DNA from 3 places in the Duganella kummerowiae genome. Region 1 is predicted to be linked to each of the others. Evidence: predicted binding sites of a transcription regulator. Region 1 holds the regulator's gene; each other region holds the start of a gene.
What was found. Region 1 encodes LexA, which represses DNA repair genes until DNA is damaged. Its sites were predicted from a motif close to ACTGTATNNNNATACAGT; they were not measured.

Region 2: the regulator LexA is predicted to act here: its motif matches at 3,644-3,661, upstream of imuA (translesion DNA synthesis-associated protein ImuA).
Region 3: the regulator LexA is predicted to act here: its motif matches at 5,672-5,689, upstream of imuA (translesion DNA synthesis-associated protein ImuA).

What each region holds. Positions count from the first base shown of each region.
Region 1 is NZ_JBKFEH010000010.1:391,891-398,957, forward strand. It holds gene ACLB1G_RS15405 (SPOR domain-containing protein) at 1-977, shown strand, start outside; gene ACLB1G_RS15410 (CvpA family protein) at 1,009-1,497, shown strand; gene purF (amidophosphoribosyltransferase) at 1,550-3,076, shown strand; gene ACLB1G_RS15420 (cystathionine gamma-synthase family protein) at 3,144-4,388, shown strand; gene lexA (transcriptional repressor LexA) at 4,461-5,102, opposite strand; gene rpsF (30S ribosomal protein S6) at 5,339-5,725, shown strand; gene priB (primosomal replication protein N) at 5,743-6,063, shown strand; gene rpsR (30S ribosomal protein S18) at 6,065-6,355, shown strand; gene rplI (50S ribosomal protein L9) at 6,386-6,838, shown strand; gene ACLB1G_RS15450 (replicative DNA helicase) at 6,990-7,067, shown strand, end outside.
Region 2 is NZ_JBKFEH010000010.1:263,033-270,099, forward strand. It holds gene ACLB1G_RS14770 (extracellular catalytic domain type 1 short-chain-length polyhydroxyalkanoate depolymerase) at 1-180, shown strand, start outside; gene ACLB1G_RS14775 (putative Na+/H+ antiporter) at 184-1,428, opposite strand; gene ACLB1G_RS14780 (Y-family DNA polymerase) at 1,486-2,955, opposite strand; gene imuA (translesion DNA synthesis-associated protein ImuA) at 2,888-3,628, opposite strand; gene ACLB1G_RS14790 (alpha/beta hydrolase family protein) at 3,759-4,559, shown strand; gene ACLB1G_RS14795 (hypothetical protein) at 4,633-4,971, opposite strand; gene ACLB1G_RS14800 (M61 family metallopeptidase) at 5,006-6,895, opposite strand.
Region 3 is NZ_JBKFEH010000010.1:513,152-520,218, reverse strand. It holds gene ACLB1G_RS16015 (AAA family ATPase) at 1-94, opposite strand, end outside; gene ACLB1G_RS16010 (error-prone DNA polymerase) at 361-3,513, opposite strand; gene ACLB1G_RS16005 (Y-family DNA polymerase) at 3,516-4,985, opposite strand; gene imuA (translesion DNA synthesis-associated protein ImuA) at 4,918-5,655, opposite strand; gene ACLB1G_RS15995 (pentapeptide repeat-containing protein) at 5,796-6,239, shown strand; gene ACLB1G_RS15990 (SOS response-associated peptidase) at 6,345-7,040, shown strand.

The DNA.
Region 1 (7,067 bases):
CCAAACGTGCATCCTCCGAGGGCAACACGCGCGGGCGCGGCAGCCGTGGCAGCCGCGAAACTGATGATCCCGTCTTGCCGGAAAAGAAACGTGCACGCCGCCGCCTGGTGGGCGCTGTCGCGCTGGCGCTGGCCGTCGCCGTCGGCCTGCCCATGATACTGGACTCCGAGCCCAAGCCGCTGGCGTCCGACATCGACATCAAGATACCGTCCAAGGACAAGCCTGCCCCGGCGGCGGCCAGCGTCGCCGCCAGCGCCGCGCTGGACAGTTCCGAGGAGATCGTCGACGATGCCAAGCTGAAGGCTGCCGCTCCCGCCGTGGCCGCCGTTGATGCGTCCAAGGCCAGGGAAGCCAGGGCCGAGCCCGAGTCCAAGGGCGAGCCCAAGGCCGTGGCCGGGGCCAAACCCGAGCCCAAACCCGAGCCCAAGCCGGAAGCCAAACCCGATCCCAAGGCCGTGGCCGACGCCCGCGCCGAAACCGAGGCGCGCCAGAAAGCCGAAGCCCGCCTGAAGGCCGAGAGTGAAGCGAAGGCGAAGCAGGAAGCGCTGGCCAAGGCCAAATCCGAGGCCGAGGCCAAGGCCCGCGCCGAGCGCCTGGACAAGGAAAAAGCCGACGCCGAACGCAAGCTGGCCGAAGCCCGCGCCGCCGCCAAGGCCAAGGAGGAGGCCAAGCCCGCCGCCGCCTCGGACGACGCCGCGCGCGCCATGGCCATACTGGAAGGCAAGCAATCGGCCAAGCCGGCGGCCGCCGACAACCAGAAATACGTGCTGCAGGTCGCGGCCCTGTCGGCGCAGGACAAGGTCGACGAGCTGCAGGCCAGATTGCGCGAGGCCGGCATCAAGTCCTATACGCAAAAAACACCGTCGGGCGACGCCACCCGCATCAAGGTCGGCCCCTTCAACAACAAGGAGGAGGCCGAGAAGGTGCGCGCCAAGCTGGGCAAGATGGGCTTGAACGGCAGGCTGGAGCCGGTCTGAGCCGGCGTGGTGCGACGTGAGCCCGTTTGACTTGACGCTGTTCGACTACCTGGTGCTGTTCGTGCTGGTCACCTCCGTCATTATCAGCACCATGCGCGGCGTGGTGCGCGAGGTGCTGTCGCTGCTGAGCTGGGTGGTGGCCTTTGTCGCCGCCAACGCCTACAGCCCGCAGCTGGCGGCCATGCTGCCGGCAGCGATACCGGGCGAGGCCATCCGCTTGATGGTGGCCTTCGTGGCCATGTTCTTCGGTGTGCGCATCTTGATGGGCCTGCTCGGCATGGCCGTGGGGGCGCTGATCGAGGCAGGCGGCCTGTCGCTGGTGGACCGCGGCCTGGGCGCTTTTTTCGGGCTGGGCAAGGGGCTTGTGATTGTGCTGGCCGCCGTCATCTTGTGCGGGATGACGTCCTTGCCCAAGCAGGCATTCTGGCGCGACGCGGTGTTGAGCCCGTTCGCGGAAAGCGGCGCCCGCGCCGTGAAACCCTGGTTACCCGCTGCGCTGGCGCAGCATGTGAATTTTTAAGCATCGTTTTTCAGCATTATTAAATCCGTAGCACCAGTTCAGGAGCACTACCATGTGTGGCATCGTCGGCGTCGTATCCCATCAACCTGTCAACCAACTGCTGTATGACGCGCTGCTGCTGCTGCAGCACCGCGGCCAGGATGCGGCGGGCATAGCGACCAATCACAGCAGCATGTTCGCCATGCACAAGGCCAATGGCCTGGTGCGCGACGTTTTCCGTACCCGTAACATGCGTACCCTGCAAGGCAACACCGGTATCGGCCACTGCCGCTATCCGACCGCCGGTTCGTCCAGCGAAGAGGAAGCGCAGCCGTTCTACGTGAACGCCCCCTACGGCATCACGCTGGCGCACAACGGCAACCTGACCAACTGGGAACAGCTCAAGGAAGAGATGTTCAAGAACGACCGCCGCCACATCAACACGGATTCCGACTCGGAAGTGCTGCTCAATGTGCTGGCGCACGAAATCCATAAGGCCACCACCGGCCTGTCGCTGACGGCCGACGCCATCTTCGAGGCGGTCACGGTGCTGAACCGCCGCGTGCGCGGCGGCTATGCGGCGGTGGCGCAGATTGCCGGCGTGGGCATGCTGGCCTTCCGCGATCCGCACGGCATCCGTCCGCTGTGCCTGGGCATCAACGAAACGGCCCAGGGCAATGAATACCTGATCGCCTCCGAATCGGTGGCGCTGGAAGGCATGGGTTTCCGCTTCGTGCGCGACATCGCGCCGGGCGAAGCGGTGTTCATCGACGCCGACAAGCAGCTGCACAGCCGCATCTGCGCCGACAATCCCTCGCTCAACCCCTGCGTGTTCGAATTCGTCTACCTGGCCCGTCCCGATTCCGTGATCGACGGCGCCTCGGTGTACAGCACCCGCTTGAAAATGGGCGAATACCTGGCCGAGAAGATCAAGCGCGAAGGCCTGGCCGACGATATCGACGTGGTGATGCCGATTCCCGATTCCTCGCGTCCGGCCGCCATCCAGCTGGCGCTCAAGCTGGGCAAGGAGTACCGCGAAGGCTTCATCAAGAACCGCTACATCGGCCGCACCTTCATCATGCCGGGCCAGGCCATGCGCAAGAAATCGGTGCGCCAGAAGCTGAACGCCATTGTCGATGAATTCAAGGGCAAGAACGTGCTGCTGGTGGACGACTCCATCGTGCGCGGCACCACCAGCCGCGAGATCGTGCAGATGGCGCGCGAATCGGGCGCCAAGAAAGTGATCTTCGCCTCGGCCGCGCCGCCGGTGCTGTACCCGAACGTGTACGGCATCGACATGCCGACCCGCGACGAACTGATCGCCCACGGCCGCAGCACCGAGGAAGTGTGCCGCGAAATCACGGCTGACGCCCTGGTGTACCAGGACCTGGACGCGCTCAAGCGCTCGATCTCGGACGTCAATCCAGCCCTGACCAAGTTCGAGGCATCCTGCTTCGACGGCGTCTACATCACCGGCGACGTGTCCAGGGATTACCTGGACAAGATCGAGCATGCGCGCCACAACCCGACCAAGGCCCCGCTGCCGGAAGACGCCGCGCGCACCCAGCTGAACCTGAACCTGGCGACATCGGAAGCCTGATGCCGCAGCCCGGTGCCCCACGGTACCGGGCTTTTTTTTCGCCTCACCGCAGCACTCGGAATCCCACATGAACGACAAGAAGAACTACGGTTTTACCACCACCATCCTGCACAACGACCGCCAGAAGGGCATAGAGCACGGCTCGCTGCACAAGCCCATCCACACCTCGGTGGCCTTCGGCTACGCCGACGCGCGCCAGCTGGCCGCCGTGTTCCAAAGCCGCGAGCCGGGCTTCCGCTACGGCCGCCAGGGCAATCCCACCATCTCCGCGCTGGAGGACAAGATCAGCAAGATGGAGCAGGGCGTGGGCAGCATCTGCTTCGCCACCGGCATGGGCGCCATCGGCGCGGTGTTCCAGGCGCTGCTGCGCGCCGGCGACCACGTGGTGTCCTCGTCCTTTTTGTTCGGCAATACCAACAGCCTGTGGCAGACCGCCATCAGCCAGGGCGTGGATGTAAGCTTCGTGGACGCCACCGACGTGGCCCAGGTGGCGGCGGCCATCACGCCGCAGACGCGGGTCGTGTTTGTCGAGACCATCGCCAACCCGCGCACCCAGGTGGCGGACTTGAAGCGCATCGGCCAGCTGTGCGCCGAACGCGGCATCCTGTACGTGGTGGACAACACCATGACCTCGCCCTATCTGTTCCGCCCCAGGGCGGTGGGCGCCGGGCTGGTGGTCAACGCCCTGACCAAGTCCATTGCCGGCCACGGCAACGCGCTGGGCGGCGCCGTCACCGACACCGGGGTGTACGACTGGACCCGCTATCCCAACATCTACGACAACTACAAGAAGGCCGCCGCGCCGCAGTGGGGCCTGGCGCAGATCCGCGCCAAGGGCTTGCGTGATTTCGGCGCCTCGCTGGCGCCGGAAGCGGCGCACCATATCGCCGTGGGCGCCGAGACGCTGGCGCTGCGCATGGAGCGCACCAGCGCCAATGCCCTGGCCCTGGCGCGCCTGCTGGAATCGGATGAGCGCGTGGCGGCCGTGTACTACCCGGGCCTGCCCTCGCACCCGCAGCACGGCATCGCCACCGAGCTGTTCCTGAGCTATGGTTCGCTGCTGAGCTTTGAGCTGAAGGAGGGCATAGACTGCTTCGACTTCCTGAACCGCCTCAAGCTGGCAATCCCGGCCTCCAACCTGGGCGACACCCGCACCCTGATCATCCCGGTGGCGCATACCATCTTCTACGAGATGGGCCCGGAACGGCGCGCCTCCATGGGCATAGCCGAATCGCTGATACGGGTCTCGGTCGGCATCGAGGATACCGAGGACTTGCTGGGCGACTTCAGCTGCGCCCTTGAAGGATGTTAAGAAAAAAAGGGATCTCCCAATCAGCCTGAACGCGCTCAAGATCGCGCTCAGCGCGGATTGAGAGCCCCTTTTTTAATGCCAAGTACGCAGCAAGCCGACCGCCAGGCCTTCCAGCGCGAACTCGTCGGCTTCCGGATCGACCTGTATCACCTTGAAGTCGGGATTCTCGGGCAGCAGCTCGACCAGGCCGCCGGTCTTGCGGTAGCGCTTGACTGTCACTTCGCTGCCGATGCGCGCCACCACGATCTGGCCATTCTTGGCGGTGTCCACCTTTTTCACGGCCAGCAGGTCGCCGTCCATGATGCCGACGTCGCGCATGGATTCGCCGCGCACCTTGAGCAGGTAGTCCGGCCTGGCCGAGAACAGGTTGGGATCGACCGCGTAGCTGGTCTCCAGGTTTTCCTGCGCCAGGATGGGCGAGCCGGCCGCCACCCGGCCGATCAGCGGCAGCGACATCATGGCGTTGGGCGGCGGCATGCGCGACGGGGCCGGCTCGGCGTGCGCGCCGAGCAGGCGGATGCCGCGCGAGGTGCCGGCCGCGATTTCGATGGCGCCCTTGCGCGCCAGCGCCTGCAGGTGCTCCTCGGCCGCGTTGGCGGACTTGAAGCCCAGCTCGTTGGCGATTTCGGCGCGGGTCGGCGGGAAGCCGGTGTTGTCGATGGCGTCCTTGATCAGGTTGAGAATTTGTTCTTGCCGTGCGGTGAGCTTGATCATGGGAGCGGGGCCCTCTGGCCTGTGGATATAAACAGTCTGTATTTTTGTACAGTGCGAGAGGGAATGCAAGGGGATTTCTTGTTTTGGACGAAATATTTTCATGCGCGCCGCCCGGCGCGCCCCGGGCGGCTGCTTGTTTTGGGGGCAAAACAGTGCTATAGTCGCGGGCTTACCTCTTCCCACACCTGTCTTGACGCCAGGGTGGGCTATTTCTTCAAGTCCTTAAGGGAGTTTACATGCGTCACTACGAAATCGTTTTTATCGTCCATCCGGACCAGAGCGAGCAAGTGCCCGCCATGATCGAACGCTACAAAGCTAGCGTCACCAGCCGCGGTGGCAACGTGCACCGCGTCGAAGACTGGGGCCGCCGCCAAATGGCTTACTCGATCCAGAAGCTGGCCAAGGCACACTACATCTGCATGAACATCGAATGCGACAACGAGACCCTGGTCGAGCTGGAAACCGCATTCAAATTCAATGATGCCGTGCTGCGTCACCTGACCGTGAAAATGAAGAAAGCGGAAACCGCTCCTTCGCCGATGATGAAGTCGGTGCAACGCGAAGATGCAGCGAAATCCCACCGCGCTGAAGCCGCCGCTGCTCCCGCAGCCGCTGCCGCTTAATTTGCTGGGAACCTGAGCTGAACCAGCTCCAGATCATCGCCTTGATCGCCGAGCGGGATACCCTGCGGTACACCCCGGCCGGCATGCCGATCGTGAACGCTGTCCTGCAGCACCGGTCGCAGCAAATCGAGGCCGGCATCGCCCGGCTCAGCGAGTTCGAAGTGTCCGCGATAGCCGCGGGCGAGATTGCGAACCGCTTCGGGCAGGCGTCTCTGGGAGGGCTGTATCAGTTCAGCGGTTTTCTGAACAAGAAAAACCGCAACAGCAAAAGCCTGGTATTTCACATCATTGATTTCAGTGCTGTCGCAGACAGCGCCCATTTAGATACAGGAGCCTAAAATGGCATTCGGTAAAAAGTTCGACAAAAACAAGCTCAAGCTGAAAGAAAAGCGCAAGCAACAAAACCCTCTGTTCAAGCGCAAGAAGTTCTGCCGCTTCACCGCCGCCGGCGTGGAACAAGTGGACTACAAAGACGTGGACACCCTGAAGGACTTCATCCAGGAAAACGGCAAGATCATGCCGGCCCGCCTGACCGGCACCAAGGCGCACTACCAGCGCCAAGTGGACACCGCCATCAAGCGCGCTCGCTACCTGGCCCTGCTGCCTTACACCGATCTGCACAACGCCTAATCCGCGCCGCAGACCATCCTGGAGAGAAACATGCAAATCATTCTGTTGGAAAAAGTTGTCAACCTGGGCAACCTGGGCGAAGTCGTTAAAGTCAAGGACGGTTACGCACGTAACTTCCTGATCCCGCAAAAGAAAGCCCGCCGCGCTACCGCCGCTGCCGTGGCTGAATTCGAAGTGAAGCGCGCCGAGCTGGAAAAAGCCGCCGCCGCCAAGCTGGCTGAAGCACAAGGCCAGGGCGAGAAACTGGCCGGCCAGACCGTGACCGTGACCCAGAAAGCCGGCGTTGACGGCCGCCTGTTCGGTTCCGTGACCAACTTCGACATCGCCGAAGCCCTGAGCAAAGTCGGTTTCGCCGTTGAAAAAGCCAACGTGCGCCTGCCGAACGGCCCGCTGAAAACCACCGGCGAACACCCGGTGAGCGTGGCCCTGCACACCGACGTGGTGGTCGACGTGACCATCGCCGTCGTGGGCGAAGCTGCCTAAGAACGGCGTCCGGCCCTGCGGGGCTGGTGTCGTGCAATACCTAAAAAAGCCGGGGAACCCCCGGCTTTTTTCATGCATTTTTCATTTATGCAACAAAATTTTTTAGCGGCACTTTTTTTGCCGCCGTAGCTAAGCAGGTATAATGCCCGCCATGAACGCCCCCTCCGATCCACAGGTAGACTCGATCCGCGTACCGCCGCATTCCATCGAGGCGGAACAGTCCGTCATC
Region 2 (7,067 bases), 130 kb from region 1:
GGCGCGCATCGGATCGAGGATTACCACGATGGCCGCAAGCTGGTGCTGCGCGTGGCCCGGGTGGACGACCTGCCGCATGCCTGGAGCGGCGGCGACGCTACCCACAAGTTCAACCACGCGGCCGGGCCGGATGCCAGCAGGATGCTGCTGGACTTCTTCAAGCGCCAGCGCCGGCGCTGAACATCACAACAGCAAAAAGGCGGCAGCCGCCACGGCGGTCGGCGCCAGGGCGCCCAGCAGCAGCGCGCCTGCGCCTATCGATGCATCGTTGAAGCCGCGCCGCAGCAGCGCCACCCCGGCCGGATTGGGGGCGTTGGCGATCACGGTCAGGCCGCCGCCGGTGACGGCGCCGGCCATCAGCATGTATTGCGAGCCCGGCGATATGCCGTCTATCAGCGAGCCGAGATAGGTCAGGGCGGCGTTGTCGGTGATGGCGGTCAGCGCGGTGGCGCCGAAGAACAGGGCCAGCGGCGACAGGCTGGACACGATGGGCTGCAGCCACCATTGCTGCATCCCGCCCAGCACCACCAGCCCGGCCAAGAAAAAGCCCACCAGCAGGCCTTCCTTGATGATCAGGGGCGACTGGTAGCGTTCATAGGCCTGGGTGAAGCCCAGGAACAGCAGGAACAGGCCGAGGAACAGCACCGGATGGTGGCCCAGCACCACCATGGCGGCCAGGAAGCCCAGGTGGATCAGGCTGACCAGCAGCGGCGCCCGCTCCTGTTCCTGCGCCTGGTGGCCAGCCGCAGGCGGGGACAGGTGCTTGCGCAGCACGGCGGTCGCCACGCTGGCGTTGAGCAGCACCGCCAGGGCGGCCTTCCAGCCGAAGTGCGCGGCCATGAAGGCGCTGTCCCACTGCCAGGTGGACGCCACCATCAGCACTGGCGGCGCGGCATAGGAGGTCAGGGTGCCGCCGATGGAGACGTTCACGAACAGCACGCCCAGGGCGGCGTATTTCAGCCATTCCGGCACGCCGTCGCGGAACACCAGCGGCGCCAGCATCAGGGCCGCCAGGGTCATGGCGGCCGGCTCGGTGATCAGGGAGCCGGTCAGCGGCACCAGGGCCAGTCCCAGCCAGGTCATGGCGACCTCGGTGCGCAGCGGCAGCAGGCGGGCGATGGCGCGCAGCAGGCGCTGCACGATGTCCAGCACCGGGCGCGAGGCCGCCACCACCATCACCACGAACACGAACAGCGGCTCGGTGTACTGGCGCGATTCGGCGTAGGCGGTGGCCGCCTGGCCGCCCTGCAGCAGCGCCATGAACAGCACCAGGAGGAAGGCCCAGAAGCCGAACACCACCTCGACCTCGCCCAGCAGGTGGAACAGGCCGGCGTGGCGCGGGTGGCGGTGCGCCAGGGCCTCGAACGACTTGGCGGCGAAGGTGTGCAGCAGGGCCAGTCCGAACAGGATGGCGCCGGCCAGTTGCATGGTGTCCAATGGTAGTCCTGTAACAATGGCGGAGTTGCCATGTTACCCCATTGCTGTTCAGGCATACAGCCCGTGCAGGAACCAGCGCGCCTGTGCGCCGCGCTCCAGGTACAGCCAGTAACAGGTGGCGTCGGCGCCCTGGCCGACGTAGTAGTCGCGCACCACGGTTTTTTCGCCCCACCAGCCGACTTCCATGCGTTCCGGGCCGCGTATCAGCTTGAGCGCACTGCCGTACCAGGGGCGTTCGTCGCGCATCAGCAGCGGCACCGGCCGGGCCAGCAGCCAGAACGGGCGGTCGGCCGCGATCACGCCGGGCTGCGCCGCCGGGCGTTTGGCGGTCGCTGGCGTCCAGGCGTTGCCCACCTCCGGGCGGTAGTCCTGAACCATGGCCGGCACCAGCACGTTGTCCGCGCCCAGGCGGGCGGTCAGCAGTTCCAGCAGGCGGTTGAAATCCTCCGGCGTGCCGCCCGGTTCGGGGAACAGCGATTCCGTCGGTGGGCGCATGGGTTCCAGCTTCAGCGTTTCCAGGCGCAGCGCGATCACCGGCGCGCTCAGTTCGACCTTGGCCAGGCGTTCCTTGAGCAGGCGTATCAGATGGCTGTCCTGCCAGGCCGGTTCGGCCAGCATGATCTCCAGCGGCGTGGGGGCGATGGCGGCGCGCCCGCGCTCGTGCTCCATCCACAGTGTGATGGCGCGGATGGCCAGCTGCTGCACCGTGAGCCAGCCGGCCAGCTGGGCCAGCAGCTGGGTGGCGCCATGCAGCAGCGCATGCGCGTGCTCGATGCGGTCGAAGGTTTCGATGCGGGCCGAAAAAGTCTTGGGCGCCTGCAGCCATTCGAACAATTCGGGCGCCTCGCCGTAGGCGCGGTCCAGGTCGGCCAGCAGGCGCGCGCTGGTGCGGCGCTGCAGGCCGGGGCGGGGCAGGGCGCGCAAGTCGCCCAGGCGGTGCGCGGCGATACCGTTGAGCCAGTCCGCGTACGGCAGGCTGGCATGCAGGAGTTCACAGGGCAGCTGGTCCAGGCGGCGCCGCAGGCGGTCCAGGCGCAGCACCCGGCGGCGCAGCGGCAGGCCGCGCTGGCGGCCGGCGCGCGCCAGCAGCCAGGCGCCCTGGGCGGTGGGGGCGGCGCCCAGCTGCGCGCTCAGGCCCAGCGCCGCCGTGCTGCGCGCCACGCGGCGGCACAGGGCGTGCGGACCGCCGAACAGGCGCAAGCTGGCCGAGACGTCCAGCAACAGGGTGGCGTCCTCCTGCGGCGTGACTTCCGGCGTGTACTGCATCAGGGCCAGTGCCAGGGCGTGCAGGGTTTGCTGTTCGCGCGCGGGATCGCGTTCCAGCACGCCGGTCTCGGGCGAGATGGCGGCCACGCCGCCGCCGCGCATGCCGGGCTGCACGCCGAGGGCGGCGGCCTCGGGCGAGACGGCCAGCACCCGGCCCTGGTCGATCACGGCATAGGGGCCGGGTTCACACCAGTTCGGGCGTAACGATTCGAGCGACAGCAGCGGCAGGTGCACGCTCAGCAGGAGCTTCATGATGGGCAGTCCGTGACAGGCGGTCGGCCGGCATGCCGGCCAGCGGGATGAACAGGGTACGCTCGCAGTGCGGGCCGCGGCGCTTGACGATATCGGCCTGGATGCCGCGCGCGGCCGGACGCAGGGCGATGCGCAGCGGGGCCGGCGACGGACTGTTGGCGGCGGCCAGCGGGCGCACCATCCAGAACAGGGTATCGGCGCCCTGGGCCGCCAGGGCGAGGCGGCGCAGGGCTTCCGGACGCAGCTGCGATTGCCACAGGATGAGGGCGCCGCAGCTGCCGTTGCGCAGCACCTGTTCGGCGGCCCACAGGGCGTCGCCACTGCTGTGCGGGCGTAGCCACAGCAGGTTGCGCTCGTCGAGTTCCCAGCTGCGGCAAGCCATGGCGTGCGGCTGGTAGGGCGGCTGGATGAAGGCCACGTGCTGGCGCGCCGACAGCAGGCGCAGCACCGGCTGCAGCAACTGCATCTCGCCGATGCCGGGCTGCTGGGGCAGCAGTTCTATCATGGCCGAGCGCGGCCAGCCGCCGTTGGGCAGTTCGCGGTCCAGCGGCCGGAAACCTGTCAGGCAGGTGGCCATGCCGGCCCGCGACAATTCGCTGGCGCGCCACACGTCGCGCAGCGCGTGCGGATCGGTGGAACTGGCGGCACTGGCAGGTAAGGGAGGGGCTAGCATGGCGGATTTCGGTGCACTGTGTTTTTATACAGTATAATTCGCGTCGGCGGTGCAGGCAAGTCGGCACCGCAGACCTTGCTCGGTTACGGCTTCTGATGCACAGTAATGTCTTTCTCAGTCAGGAACCACGATGCGGGTTGAACGTTTTGAATTCACCACCGTCAGCGGCCATCAGCTGGCGGCCCGGCTGGATGCGCCCAGGGAGGCGGTGCGGGCTTACGCCCTGTTTGCGCATTGCTTCACTTGCGGCAAGGACGCCATCGGCGCGGCGCGTGTGGCGCAAGCGCTGGCCGCGCACGGCATCGCCGTGCTGCGCTTCGATTTCACCGGGCTGGGCGCCAGCGGCGGCGACTTTTCCGACACCAATTTCAGCTCCAACGTGGACGACCTGGCCGCCGCCGCGCAGGTCATGCGCGAACGCTATGCGGCGCCGCAGTTGCTGATCGGCCATAGCTTGGGTGGCGCGGCCGTGCTGGCGGCCGCCGGCCAGATCCCGGAGGCGAAGGCAGTGGTCACCATGGGCGCGCCCAGCACGCCGGCCTATGTCACCACCATGTTCCGCGACCACCTGGACACCATTGCCGCCGAGGGCGAGGCCAGGGTGCAGCTGGCCGGGCGTCCGTTCGTGATCAAACAGCAGTTCGTGGAGGATGCGGCCAGCCATAGCCTGAAGGAGAGCATCGCCACCCTGCGGCGCGCGCTGCTGGTGCTGCACGCGCCCGGCGACGATACTGTGGCGCTGGCCAATGCCATGGAAATCTTCATGGCGGCCAAGCATCCGAAAAGCTTCGTGTCGCTGGACACGGCCGACCATTTGCTCACGCGCAGGGAGGATGCGGTGTATACCGCCAATCTGATCGCGGCCTGGGCCGACCGCTACCTGGAGCCAGCCGCCCAGGCTGAGAGGCCGTTTCAAAATGAGCAGGGCTAGGCGCCGCGACGCAGACAGTGCGCCTGCACGGCAAGGAGCGGCAACGACGCCATGGTCTTTTTGAAACGGACTCTTAAAAGTCTTCCGACAAGTCTTTCCAGCCCTTGCTGGCGGCAAAGGCGTTGAATTCGTCGGGCGCTTCCAGCACCAGCAATCGGCCTTCCTGCAGCACCGGATCGCCGGCCGCCAGGGCCGGGCCCTTGTAGCCGGCCGTGCGCAGCTGGGCCACCACGGAGTCGATCAGGGCGCGGTCCTTGTGCAGGCCGGCGATGGGCGCCTTGAAGTCGACGTAGACGTCGATGGCGCCATAGCCTTCGTCGAAGATGCGGATGGCCTTGGCCTCGTGGGCGCGGCCGGAACTGTCGGTGGCCTTGAACGGGCCGCTCAGTGTGATGTCGGTATCATTGCTCATGCCGCCAGCATACACCATACCGCGCCCGCGCCGCTTACTTGAGCGGCGCGAAGATGGCTTCCAGGCGGTCCGGCGTGCCCGGGATGCGTTCCAGGCGCGGGTATTTCAGGCCGCCGTGGTAGTCCAGCGCAACGCTGCGGTACAGGCTGCCGCGCTTGACCAGGATCTCGATGGGCGCCGTGCCGCCCTTGGCGGCGGTGACGGCGGCGCGCAGCAGTTCCGGCTTGTAGGCCTTGCCATTGACGGCCACGATCACGCTGCTGCCGGACAGGCCGGCCCGGAAGCCCACCCCATCCCACACGATGGCCTCGACCTTGCCGCCTTCGCCCACCGAGAAGCCCAGCGAATACTGGAAGTCGGCGCTCTTGCTCTGGTCCTCGCGCTGCTTGAGGAAGTCGGTCTGCTTGTCGGTGTAGACCAGTTTCCAGCCGGCGCGCGCCAGGCCGTCCAGTGGAGCGCCGGGGCCGTGGCCGTCCAGCCGGCTGCGCAGGAAGGGCGCCCAGTCGTAGGGCTGCAGCTTGTTCAGGGCCTGGACCACGTCCTCGAAGGTGTAGTGATTGGCCGTGTACTTGCCGTCGTCCACACCGAAGAAGGCCCGCGCGAAGTCGTTGAGCGAGCGCTTGTCCTTCGACAGTTCGCGGATTTTGGTGTCCACGTCCAGCCAGATCAGCATGCCTTCCTGGTAGTAGTCCTCGGCGCGCTGCCAGTTGTTCCACGGCTGCGGGCGGCGCGCGTTGACGATGGGGTCGTTGGTGGTGTCCTGCACGGCGCGCCACTCGCGGCCCTTGACGTTGTCGTAGCGGGCGGCGGTGACGGCAAACAGGTCGCGCATGTGGTCCGTCTTGATCAGGCCGGAGCGGGCCGACAGCACATTGCCCCAGTACTGGGTCTGGCCCTCGTAGACCCACAGCAGGGTGTTCTGCAGCGGGGTGTTGAAGTCGGGGACGTCCTGGTCGGCCGGGCGCATGAACTTGCCGTTCCAGGAGTGCGTGAATTCATGCGGCAGCAGCTCGCGCTGGCCTTCCTTCTTGGCCCATTCGCTGAAGTAGCCGGACTTGACGCCGTTCTCGCTGGACTCGTGGTGCTCACGCCCTATGGTGCCGAATTCGTCGCTGATCGAGAACAGGAAATCGTAGTGGCGGTAGTGCTTGGCGCCGAACAGCTTGTAGGCCTGCTGCACCATCTCGCGGTGCGGCGCGATCTGCTCGGGCGTGGCGTTGAGGGCTTCGGCATTGTCGGCCACCACGTTCAGGTGCACCGGCACCTTGGCGCCCGGATCGAGGTCGATGCGGCGGAAATAGCGTCCCGCAAACAGGGGCGAGTCGATCAGGGTTTCCAGGTCCAGCGGCTTGAAGGTGACCTCGTCGCCCTTGCGCTCGGCCGTCTCCAGCGCGCTGCCGTACTGCCAGCCGGCCGGCAGCTGCAGCTTGGGCTGGAAGGTGATGCGGCGGCTGTTGTGGCCGGCCGGATACAGCGCCACCGACTGCCATTGCACGCCCAGGATATCGTCGGTCATGGTGGTGCGGCCCTGGCTGGCCTCCACCGGGGACAGGTATTCGTAATCGAGTTCCAGCGTATCCACCCCGGCAGGCACGTCCAGGTGGAAGGCGTGCACGTTGACGGTGTCGCGCCGCCAGTCCAGCGGCTTGCCGTTGGCCGTGATGCGCAGGCCGGCGAACTGGTTCAGCGGCGCGCTGGGGCCATGGTTGCCGGGCACCCATTCCGGATACAGCAGGGTCAGCTTGCCGGGCCGCACCGGCAGGGTTTCATGGATGCGGAAGATCTGCTGCGCGGTGTTGGTGGCGTCCACCTTGATGACGATGGTGCCGGGGTAGGGCTGGTCCACCGGGGCGGGGATGGGATCGGCGTGGACGGCGCCGGCCAGGGTGGCGGCCAGCAGGGCGAGCTGGGTAAGCTTGAACATAGCGGGATAGGGCGGTTGGACAAGCCAAAGAGTGTAGCACGCGGGAAATTTTTCCCGGCCAAACGGCGCCTCAAAAAATTTTGAAAAAAACCCCTTGAAAGCCGTTAGCCCCACCCTATCTTGGATCCGTGGTTGCTGATGTCCTGGGGCCACAACACTTTATATCGCTTAA
Region 3 (7,067 bases), 120 kb from region 1:
CCAGAACAAGCCTCGCCAGCTTCTTCTCGTATTCCGAAAACCCAACCTGGCTTTTGACCAAGAACCGCTTGTACTCCGAAAGTGACTTAGACATGGCTATTCATTAACGAAAGGTCGTTTTAGGGGTATGTTGACTGCACTTAAACGTGTCGTTAAGAATAACATCTTATCAAAACGAAAAAGTCACCAATTATCACGTCATTTTTGAGACCATCCAAAGGATCGATGAAACGATTTTTCCCAACAATAGATTGCGTCCCCGGAAGTGGTGTATGAGATGTGATTCTCGAGGGCAAGGTGTGGTGGTTCACCCAACTAGGACACTACGTTAAGTTTTATTCTGCCACCTCAGGTGCCAAGCTAGTGAAAGTCCCGTGACGACGTTGCAAGCTCTCCTAGCAAATGCGAGCAATCCACCAGCCGCTTGGCGATAAGATTGCGAACACCGCTCTTGGATTGCCAGATCCCATACACCCCAAGCAGCTGCGAGGTCATCAGCTCGCGCCGCTGCTGCTCTGCCAGCGACGGCCAGACGATAATGTTGATGGTCCCGAATTCGTCCTCCAGCGTCAGGAAGATCACCCCGTTCGCCGTCGCCGGCCGCTGGCGCACCGTGACGATGCCGCAGCCACGCGCCAGCTGCCCGTCATCGAAGGTGTTGAGCACTTCGGATGGGACGAAGCGCATCCTGGTCAGCCGCTCGCGAAGCAGCGCCAGCGGGTGGCGGCCAAGTGTCAGGCCGAGATGGCGGTAGTCGGCCACGATCTCCTCCCCTTCCGCCGGCGCCTGCAGGGTCACCGGCGCTTCCGCGATGGCTGCCGTCTTCAACAATCCACGCTCCGGCACGCTGGCAGCGGCATCCCACATGGCGCTGCGGCGGTTCCCCACAATGGCAGCCAGCGCATTGGCCGAAGCCAGCGCCGTCATGTGCGCCGACGTAAGATCCGCGCGTGCGGCCAGGTCGCGCGGGCTGTCGAACTGCCGCACGGTGCGTGCTTCTTCGATGCGCCAGGCTGCCACGCGCTCCATGCCGTTGATGTTGTTCAGGCCCAGGCGCACCGCCAGTGCGCCACTGGCCGCGCGCTCCAGCGAAGCCTCCCAGCTGCTGGCGCATACATCGACGGGACGGACTTCCACGCCATGGCGCCGCGCGTCCTGCACCAGCGACGAGCGGCTGTAGAAGCCCATGGGCTGGCTGTTCAGGAGCGCGGCCAGGAACTCGGCCGGGTGGTGGCATTTGAGCCAGCTGCTGGCATAGGCCAGCAGCGCGAACGAGTGCGCGTGCGATTCCGGGAATCCGTAACCCGCGAAGCCGCGTATCTGCGAAACGATGGAGGTGGCGAAGGCGGTGGTGTAGCCGCGTTCGGCCATCCCCTGCATCAGCTTGTCCTCGAACTGTTCCAGCCCGCCCTTGCGCTTCCAGGCAGCCATGGCGCGGCGCAGGCGGTCCGCCTCCCCTGGCGTGAATCCTGCCGCTGTCATGGCAATCGCCATCACCTGCTCCTGGAAGATGGGTACGCCAAGGGTGCGCTTCAGGACCGCCTCTACCTCCGGGCTGGGATAGGTGACCGGCTCCTCGCCCTGCCGGCGCCGCAGGTAGGGCTGTATCATGCCGCCCTGGATCGGGCCTGGCCGGATGATGGCGACCTCGATCACCAGGTCGTAGAACTCGCGCGGCTGCATGCGCGGCAGCATGGACATCTGGGCGCGCGATTCGATCTGGAACACGCCCACCGTGTCGGCGCGCGAGATCATCTCGTAGGTGGCCGGGTCTTCGTACGGGATATCGCCCAGTTCGAAGCGTTCGCCGCGCTGCCGGGAGATCAGCTCCAGGGTGCGCGACAGGCAGGACAGCATGCCCAGCGCCAGCACGTCGATTTTCAGCAAGCCGATGGCGTCGATGTCATCCTTGTCCCATTGGATCACGGTGCGGTCCTGCATGGCCGCGTTCTCGATTGGCACCAGGCGTGACAGCGGCCCGCGCGAGATCACGAAGCCGCCCGGATGCTGCGACAGGTGGCGTGGAAAACTCATCATGCGGTCGGCGATCCAGCCCCATTTGTCGGCCACCGCCGAATCAGGATCGAAGCCGCAGGTTTCCAGCCGCTGGCGCAGGTCGGAGCGCCCTCCCCAGCCGTGGCTGGCCTTGGCCACCTTGTCCACGACGGACAAGTCCACGCCCAGCGCACGCCCCACGTCGCGCACCACACTGCGCGGGCGGTAGCAGATCACCACCGCCGTCAGCGCTGCCCTGGCGCGGCCATATTTGCGGTAAATGTACTGGATCACCTCCTCGCGGCGCTGGTGCTCGAAGTCGACATCGATGTCGGGCGGCTCATCGCGTTCGCGCGAGATGAAGCGCTCGAACAGCAGCGTGCCGCGCGACGGATCCACCTCCGTGATGCCCAGGCAGTAGCAGACGGCGCTGTTGGCAGCCGATCCCCTGCCCTGGCACAGGATTTTTTGCGAGCGGGCGTAGCGCACGATGTCGTACACGGTGAGGAAGTACGGTTCGTAGCGCATGTCGGCAATCAGTTCCAGCTCGTATTCCAGCTGCGCCTGCACGTTGGCCGGGATGGCGCCGGGATAGCGCCAGTGCGCGCCGATATAGGCTTGCTCGCGCAGGTAGGCGGTGGGCGTGGTGCCATCGGGGACCACCTCGTCCGGGTATTCGTAGCGCAGCTCGTCCAGCGAGAAGGTGCACAGGCGCGCCACGCGCACCGTCTCGTCCAGGGCGGCGCGCGGGTACAGATTCCCCAGCCGCACGCGCGAGCGCAGGTGCGCCTCGGCGTTGGACGCCAGCTGGTAGCCGCACTGCGCCACCGGGGTGCTCAAGCGAATCGCCGTCATGGTGTCCTGGATGATCTTCATCGAGCGTACGTGCATCATGACGTCGCCGGTGGCGACGACCGGCAGGCTGAATTCCTCGGCGATGGCCTCCACCATGGCGCGGTGCCGGTCATCCTCTGCGCGGTAGTGCAGCGTGAGCGCGATGCGCGCGCGGCCCGGTGCGCAGCGCACCAGCCATTCGGCCTGGCGCTCGACATCCTCGTACGGCGCGCGGTAGCGCGGGCACAGGATCAGCTGGCAGTCCGGCAGGCCCTTGAGATGGGCGAGATCCGGTGGCGGCCTGGCGATGTCGCGCGGCCAGAGCAGGTATTGACCTTTGCCGGCGCGGGTGCGGGCCAGGGTGATGAGTTCACTGAGGTTGCCGTAGCCGTTGCGGTTCATGGCCAGGGCCAGCACGTCGAACGGTGGCGAGCCATCCTCCGGCGTGACCGTCATCTGGCTGCCGATGATCAGGTGCAGGCCGTGTTCCTTGGCCTCCACGTGGGCCTTCACCACGCCGGCCAGCGAGCATTCGTCCGTGATCGCCAGCGCCGTGTAGCCCAGCTGGGCGGCGCGGTGGACCAGCAGCTCGGGCGGCGAGGCGCCGCGCAGGAAGGAATAATGGCTGCAGCACTGCAGCTCGGCGTAATCCGGCAGCGCGGACGTTGGGGTAGGCGCGTCCATGCTCAGCCGAACATGCCATGCAAATACCAGCGGCCATCGGGCACCCGCTCCAGGTACACCCAGTAGCAGCTGGCATCCGCGCCCTGGGCGATGTAGTAGTCGCGCGCGGCCAGCTGGTCGTCCCACCAGCCGGCCTCGATGCGCTCGGGACCGCGCAGCATGCGCAGCGGCGATCCATAAAACGGACGCTCGTCGCGCATCAGCAGCGCGATGGGCTGGTCCAGCAGCCAGAAGGGACGCTCGAACGGTTCGCCGCCGGCCTGCGGCCTGGGTGGCTTGGCGGCGGCCGGCATCCAGGCGTTGGCCGTCTCCGGCCGGTGGTCGTGGGTGTCCACTGGCACCAGCACGTTGTCGCTGCCCAGGCGTGCGGACAGCAGTTCCAGCAGGCGCTTGAAATCGGCGGGGCTGCCGCCCGGCTCGGGGAACAGGTCGTAGGTAGGCGGCGCCATCTCGGCCAGCAGCCGCACCTCCAGGCGGACGGCGATCACCGGCGCGGCCAGTTCCAGGCGTCCCAGGCGTTCCTTGAGCAGGCGCCGCATGTGGTCGATATGCCAGCCCGGTTCGGCCAGGCGGATTTCCAGTTCCGTCGGCGCGATCGCGTCCCGGCCCCGCTCGTGCTCCAGCAGGAAGGCAAATGTACTCACCGCGCGCTGGCGCGCCACCAGCCAGCCCACCAGCTGCTGCAACAGGCCGCCGGCGCCGTCCAGCAGGGCTTCGGCATGTTCGACCCGGTCGAAGGTTTCGATGCGCGCCGAGAAGGTCTCCGGCACGGCGATCCAGTCGAACATCTCGGGCGCGGCGCCGTAGGCGCGGTCCAATTCGCTCAAGACCTGCTTGCTCATGCGGCGCTGAATGCCCTGGCGCGGCAGGCGGCGCAGCGCGGCCAGGTTCTCAGCGCCTATCCCGGCCAGCCACTCCAGATGCGCCTGTGCCGACGGCAGGTAGCCGCAGGGCACGCGGTCCAGCTGGCGCGCCATGGTCAGCATCTTGACGGTGCGGCGCAGCAGGATGTGGCGGCGGTTCAGGGCCAGGCGCGCCAGCAGCCAGGCGCCCATGGCGGTCGGGGCGGAGGCCAGCCTTACTGTCAGGCCCAGCGCCTGGGTACTGGCGCGCACGCGGCGGCCAATCGCGGCGCGGCCGCCGAACAGGCGCAGGCTGGCGGTGACGTCCAGCAGCACGCTGAAGTCGTCCGCGTGCGCCACTTCGGGCGTGAACTGCAGCAGCGCCAGCGCCACGGCATTGCGCATGATCTCCTCCCGCTGGGCGTCGCGTTCGAGGATGACGGTGGCCGGCGACACGGCCGACACACCACCAGGCCGCATCCCGGCCCGCACGCCCGCCGCATAGGCCTCGCGCGAGACCGCGACCACCCTGCCCTTCTCGACCACCGCATGCGGCGCCGGATCACACCAGCGCGGCCGGACGGATTCGAGCGGCAGTAGTGGAAGGTGAACGCTGAGCCAGTACCGCATCGTTGAGAAACCGTTGACGTGCCGGCATGCTGGCCAGCGGGATGAACAGGGGATCGTCGTGGTGGGGACCACGGCGCTTGATGATGTGGGCGGAAATGCCGCCCACCGCAGGACGCAGCGCAACGCGCAGCGGCGCCGGGGAGGCATCGGAGGCGGCGCTCAGGGGACGCAGCAGCCAGAACACGGCATCCGCGCTCTGGGCGGCCAGGTTCAGCCTGCGCAGCGATTCGCTGCGCACGTTGCGCTGCCACAGCAGCACGGCGCCGCAGCCGCCGTTGCGTAGGATTTGCTCGGTGGACCACAGCGCGTCGGCAGTGCTGCTGGCCTTGATCCACAGGATGTTGGGGCACGCCAGGTCGAGGAACTTGCAGGCCGCCACGTTGGGCCGGTGTGGCGGCTGCACCAGGGCCACGCGGCGCCGCTGCGACAGCGCCGCCAGCGCGGGCCGCAGCAAATGCATTTCGCCGATGCCGGACTGCTGCAGCAACAGCTCCACCAGGCTGGACTGGGGCCAGCCGCCGTCGGGCAGCTCGGCATCCAGCAGGCTGTGCCCGGTGGGTATGGACATGATACGGCCACGGCTCAGCTCACTGGCCCGCCAGACGTGACGCATCGCCGCCTGGGCGGCTTGCTGGTCTTCCGGTGTCGGGGTGTAGGCGGTGGCTATCATGTTGCTGCGCAAGAATACTGTATAAAAACACAGTGTCAGTATAGAGCCTGCTTGGGCAGGAACGCAAGGTCGATTTGTTTCCTGAACGGCAATGCTGCTTTTGTGCTACCTTGACTATCACCGCTACGCTGGGAGTGAATATGGATGATGACCATCGGGGTAGCAAGCCAAGCCTTCGCAAGCGTGGGCCGCTGGATTTTGACGATCAACACCTGGACGGCGCCAGTTTCCGGGGACAGGTGCTGGAAGGGGCGACGTTCGCGGGAGCGCGGCTGCGGCATGCCGACTTCGAGCAGGCTGACCTATACTGGGCTTTCCTGTTTCGCGCGGACTTCAGCCATGCGAACATGAGAAACGCCCTGCTGAACGGCGCGACGTTAACGGAAGCGTGCCTGGTCGGGGCGGATCTACGCGGTGCCGACCTCTCCCGCGACAACCTGGGCGGCGGCACCGATTTGTGCGGCGCCGATCTGACCGGCGCCTGCATCGAGGGTGCGAAATTCACTGGTGCGCGGTATGACCGGCATACGAAATTGCCGGCCGGCCTGGATCCGACGGCCCACGCCATGCAGCTAGAGCGCTAGGAAGGTCTGACTGCTGCGCCTGGTCTTCAGCATGTGCGCGGTTAGCTCATCCTGGTGCTACCATGCTTAGCGTTCAGATAGGCATGGCCGCCCGGAGGATCAAGCATGTGCGTCAACTACATCACGGTATCGCGCCAGATGGCGTTTGACTGGTTCCGTACGCCGCTGGAAAGCGGCGAGGACTGGCGCGAGGAAATCTATCAGGACTACAAGGCGCCCTTCATCATTCACGACGACCAGGGCCGGCGCCAGGGCATGCTCGGCTCCTACGGCTTCGTCCCCAAGCGCAAGCTGCCGCTGGGGCGCACCATGACAACCATGAATGCGCGCGGGGAAACCGTGGGCGAACTGCGCACCTACAAGCGGGCCTGGGCCGAATCAAAGCTGTGCCTGGTGCCATCGCTGGCCGTGTTCGAGCCGAACTGGGAAGGCGGCGCCCATGTGCGCTGGGCCATCGGGATGGCTGACAAGTCGCCGTTCGCCGTGGCCGGGCTGTGGCGCTCCTGGGAGGAGGAAGATGGCACACTGAGTCATTCGTTCACGCAGTTGACCGTGAATGCGGACGATCATCCCGTCATGAACCGCTTTCACCGGCCAGGGGACGAGAAGCGCTCGGTGGTGGTGGTGCGGCCGGAGGATTATGATGACTGGCTCTCTTGCAAGAATCCCGAGCTGGCAAGGACTTATCTGCAGCTGTATCCCGCTGAGCTGCTGCACGCCTATCCCGCTCCTCGGCAGGCTGCAGGCAAGACCAAGACGGCAGCGCCGAAGCCGGTGCCTGTACAGGCGGACTTATTCTAAGCAGGCCGGCGGCTTTCAATCTCAAAC